DNA from 2 places in the Idiomarina sp. OXR-189 genome. Region 2 is predicted to be linked to the other one. Evidence: predicted binding sites of a transcription regulator. Region 2 holds the regulator's gene; the other holds the start of a gene.
What was found. The regulator ArgR, encoded in region 2, controls arginine synthesis, uptake and breakdown. The targets are predictions, from matches to a motif close to ANTGAATANNTATTCANT.
Positions count from the first base shown of each region.

Region 1: gltB (glutamate synthase large subunit) is a predicted target of ArgR. The motif match lies at 1,244-1,261, and genes of this name have one in related genera.

Region 1 is NZ_CP139706.1:868,151-870,358, reverse strand. Features, by position in the region: gene gltB (glutamate synthase large subunit) at 1-1,235, opposite strand, end outside; gene nadA (quinolinate synthase NadA) at 1,370-2,208, opposite strand, start outside.
Region 2 is NZ_CP139706.1:518,045-520,252, forward strand. Features, by position in the region: gene UM402_RS02490 (Dyp-type peroxidase) at 1-694, shown strand, start outside; gene argR (transcriptional regulator ArgR) at 670-1,143, opposite strand; gene mdh (malate dehydrogenase) at 1,329-2,208, shown strand, end outside.

The sequences.
Region 1 (2,208 bases), 350 kb from region 2:
TCATCGTTATACCAAATTTTTCCGGTATAGGTGTCGACGGCCATCATCTGCCCCGGTCCCAGTCGACCTTTTTCTTTGACTTCAGCTTCGTCGTAATCCCAAATCCCCACCTCTGACGCAATAGTGAGAGTGCCAGATTCGGTCAACACGTAACGTGCAGGACGTAAGCCGTTTCTATCCAGACTGCAGGCCACATGGCGACCATTACTTAAGACAACACCGGCAGGACCGTCCCAGGGCTCCATATGAAGCGCGTTAAACTCGTAGAATGCACGCATATCTTCCGACATGGTTGCATCACCCTGCCAGGCAGGTGGAATTAACAAGCGCATTGCGCGGAATAAGTCCATACCACCGGCTAACAGTAACTCCAGCATATTGTCGAGAGAAGCAGAGTCTGAGCCGCTCATGCCAACTAACGGCGTTGCGTTTTGTAAGTCTGGCAGTAGCGGCGTGTGGAACTTATAGGCTCGGGCTCTTGCCCACTGTCGGTTTCCCCGTATGGTATTAATTTCACCATTATGGGCGAGAAAGCGAAATGGCTGTGCTAATGGCCAACGGGGTTGAGTATTCGTTGAAAAGCGTTGGTGAAACACACAAATAGTCGTCGTCAGTTTGTCGTTAGCGAGATCGTGATAATAACTAGCCAGATCTTTTGCTAACACCAGACCTTTATAAACAATGACTAAACTTGATAAAGAAGCGATATACAGTTCACTATTGTCGGCATAATGCTGCTCTATGCGGCGGCGCGCCATATATAGCCGACGTTCCAGGTCTTTTTTTCGCCAGCCGGGAGGTGCTGACACAATGACTTGCTCGATATCAGGCTCAGACAGTGCGGCTTGCTCACCTAAAATAGAAGGCTCTGTCGGAACCTTACGCCACCCGTTTACGGTTAAAGTTTCTTTTTGTAACTCTTGCTCTATAAGCTGGCGAGCGGCTTCCTTTTTGTCATGGTCTTTACTAAAAAACACCATACCAACAGCAAACTTTTTACTGAGCGACCAATTCTGAGACTTCGCGTAGTCCTTAAAAAATTGTTCGGGTAACTGCAATAAAAGACCACAGCCGTCGCCTGTTTTACCATCTGAACCAATACCGCCACGGTGCTGCATTCTGTCCAGGCCATGCAATGCAGTGGCTATTAACTCATGCCTGGCCTCACCATTGATATTAGCAATTAAGCCAAAGCCACAGTTGTCTCTTACATCTGCATTTTGATACAACCCCATGCAACGCCCCTGAATAAATAGTCAATTATTTTAGATTAGCATGCAGTTGTTAGGTTCGGAAGAGGTGCCGATTATTATCGTTATAAACAGGTTGTATAGATATAAAAAAAGGCCTCGGATTGAGGCCTTTGGGGTTATTTCAGCGTGGCGGCAAAGGCCAGCATTCTATCAAGAGGCACCATAGCTTGCTTACCGAGTTCCGGGTCAACATGAATTTCATGCTCTTTGCCACCGGTTTCTAGCGCTTGCTCTATGGCTTTAAGGCCGTTCATTGCCATCCAGGGACAATGTGCGCAGCTTCGACAGGTTGCACCATTACCGGCGGTAGGTGCTTCAATAAACGTCTTATTCGGCTGCAACTGCTGCATTTTATAAAAAATGCCTTTGTCGGTAGCCACAATAAAGGTGTCGTTCGGAAGCTCCTGGCTGGCTTTTATGAGCTGCGAGGTTGAACCGACAGCATCGGCCATTGCAACAATGTTTTCAGGCGACTCAGGGTGAACCAGAATGGCTGCGTCAGGGTGTAACGCTTTCATGTCGTTTAGAGCTTTCGCTTTAAACTCGTCGTGTACAACACAAGCGCCCTGCCATAACAGCATGTCTGCACCTGTTTCACGGGCAATATAACCGCCTAAATGTTTATCGGGTGCCCATAGTATTTTTTCGCCTTTCGCATCGAGATGATCAACCAGCTCTAGTGCCATACTGGATGTTACTACCCAGTCAGCACGTGCTTTAACCGCTGCTGAGGTATTTGCATAAACCACAACGGTCCGGTCAGGGTGTTGGTCACAAAACTCCGCAAACTTATCTGGAGGACAACCTAAATCCAAAGAGCATTCGGCATCGAGGGTCGGCATTAACACCTGTTTATTGGGCGTGAGTATTTTTGCTGTCTCTCCCATGAAGCGAACACCGGCAACAATTAGCTTCTTCGCCGGATGGTCACGACCAAAGCGCGCCATTTCCAAAG
Region 2 (2,208 bases):
GGAAGCGCCTCGTCATCCTTTTGACTTAGTCTTACATATACGCTGCGACCGATTCGATGCCAATTATTTAGCGGGCAGAACCATTATGGAGTGGTTTGGTTATGACATTGAAGTGGCAGAGCAAATCCGTTCCTTTCGCTATTTAGACGGCCGCGACCTGCTGGGCTTTATTGATGCCCCTGATAACCCAAGAGGTATGCGCAAACGCGAAGCCTCGCTAATAAACGCAACTGACGACACTGCCTTTGTTGACGGTAGTTATTTGTTTGTTCAGAAAATTCGCTATGACTTACGGCGTTGGGATTATTTAGGCCCGGAAAAGCAGGAGCAGATTATGGGACGAGAGAAAGTCTCCGGCGAGCGTTTACCAGAGGCAATGATCGACGGCGTCACTCATGCTGCTAAAGCGAAACTAATGGATAAGAATGAACAGCCAATACCTTTGTTACGGCAAAACATGCCTTGGGGCGACTTGCGCGAGCAAGGGTTATTAGGGATGTACTTTTCTCATGCGCCTAAAAGTGTTGTCGAGTGGTTAAAGGCACGTTATTACGCCGATGAGCAGGGGCAATACGATCCAATACTCGATTACTCTCAAGCAGTTTTGAATTCCAGCTTTTTTGTTCCGTCAACGCGTTTTCTCTTAGAAAACAGAGAGCTACCCGTTAATCAGGAAGACGGCAGTACTGACTGATTGGCAAACAACTCTTTGACTTTTCGCAGCGTAAAGTCAATGTCCTGTACTTTTACCGGTGCAATAAAAATAGTATCGTCGCCGGCAATAGTCCCCAACACGCCTTCTTTTTTGCCAACTGAGTCGAGTAAACGGGCGATAAGCTGAGCGGCACCAGGGCTGGTCCGAATAATGACCATGACATCATTATGCTGAATATCCAGTACAAGCTGGCTTAATGGCGCCTTAGTTGAAGGAACGGCTAAATCAGGAGGCAGACAGTAAACCATTTCCTGCTTTGCGTTACGGGTTCTGACTGCACCGTACTTACTAAGCATACGCGACACTTTCGACTGGCTAATGTTCTCAAAGCCTTGCTCTTTCAGTACGTTAACTATCTCGCCTTGCGAACCGTAACGTTCTTCACGAAGTAACGTTTTGAAGGCGTCAATTAATTGATCTTTCACCATTATCGTGCCGCTTCCTGACTGTCATTTTATGCTATAATGCGACCAGTTTACTGCATTCTGTGACGCTATTCGAGCTTTGTTATAAAAGGCTCGTCAGTTGTATTTAACAGCGTATTCAAGTACAGTTTTGCACCAAATTCTGCATGTTTATGCAGTTCTAATCGACAAACAAAACGGAGTCTGAGATGAAAGTAGCCGTATTAGGTGCGGCCGGTGGTATCGGCCAGGCATTGTCATTACTTTTGAAAACACAACTTCCAGCAGGTTCAGAGTTATCTTTGTATGACGTTGCGCCAGTAGTTCCAGGTGTTGCGGTTGATCTAAGCCATATCCCTACCGACGTAAAAGTCACAGGCTTCGGTAAAGACGACCTTGCGTCAGCATTAGTTGGCAGCGACATCGTATTAATTCCAGCCGGCGTACCACGTAAGCCAGGTATGGATCGCTCTGACCTGTTCAACATGAACGCGGGTATCGTTAAAAACTTAGTACAAGGTGTTGCCGACAACTGTCCTGACGCTTGTGTCGGTATCATCACCAACCCGGTCAACACCACCGTTCCAATTGCTGCTGAAGTTTTGAAAAAAGCAGGTTGCTACGACAAGCGTAAGCTGTTCGGCGTTACCACTCTGGACGTTATCCGCTCAGAAGCATTCGTTGGCGAACTGCGTGGTCTTAACCCTGAAAACGTAAACGTGCCAGTTATTGGTGGGCACAGCGGTACAACGATTCTGCCATTACTGTCTCAAGTTGAAGGTGTTGAGTTTACTGAGCAAGAAATCAAAGACTTAACTCACCGTATCCAGAATGCAGGTACTGAAGTCGTTGAAGCAAAAGCCGGCGGCGGTTCAGCAACCCTGTCTATGGGTCAGGCAGCAGCACGCTTTGCATTGTCATTGCTAAAAGGCCTGCAAGGTCAGGACACTATTGAGTGCACTTACGTAGAAGGCCCAGGCGACAATGCTAAGTTCTTCGCACAGCCAGTACGCTTAGGCAAAAATGGTGCCGAAGAAATCCTGTCTTACGGCAAGCTAAGTGCATACGAACAAAAATGCATGGACGACA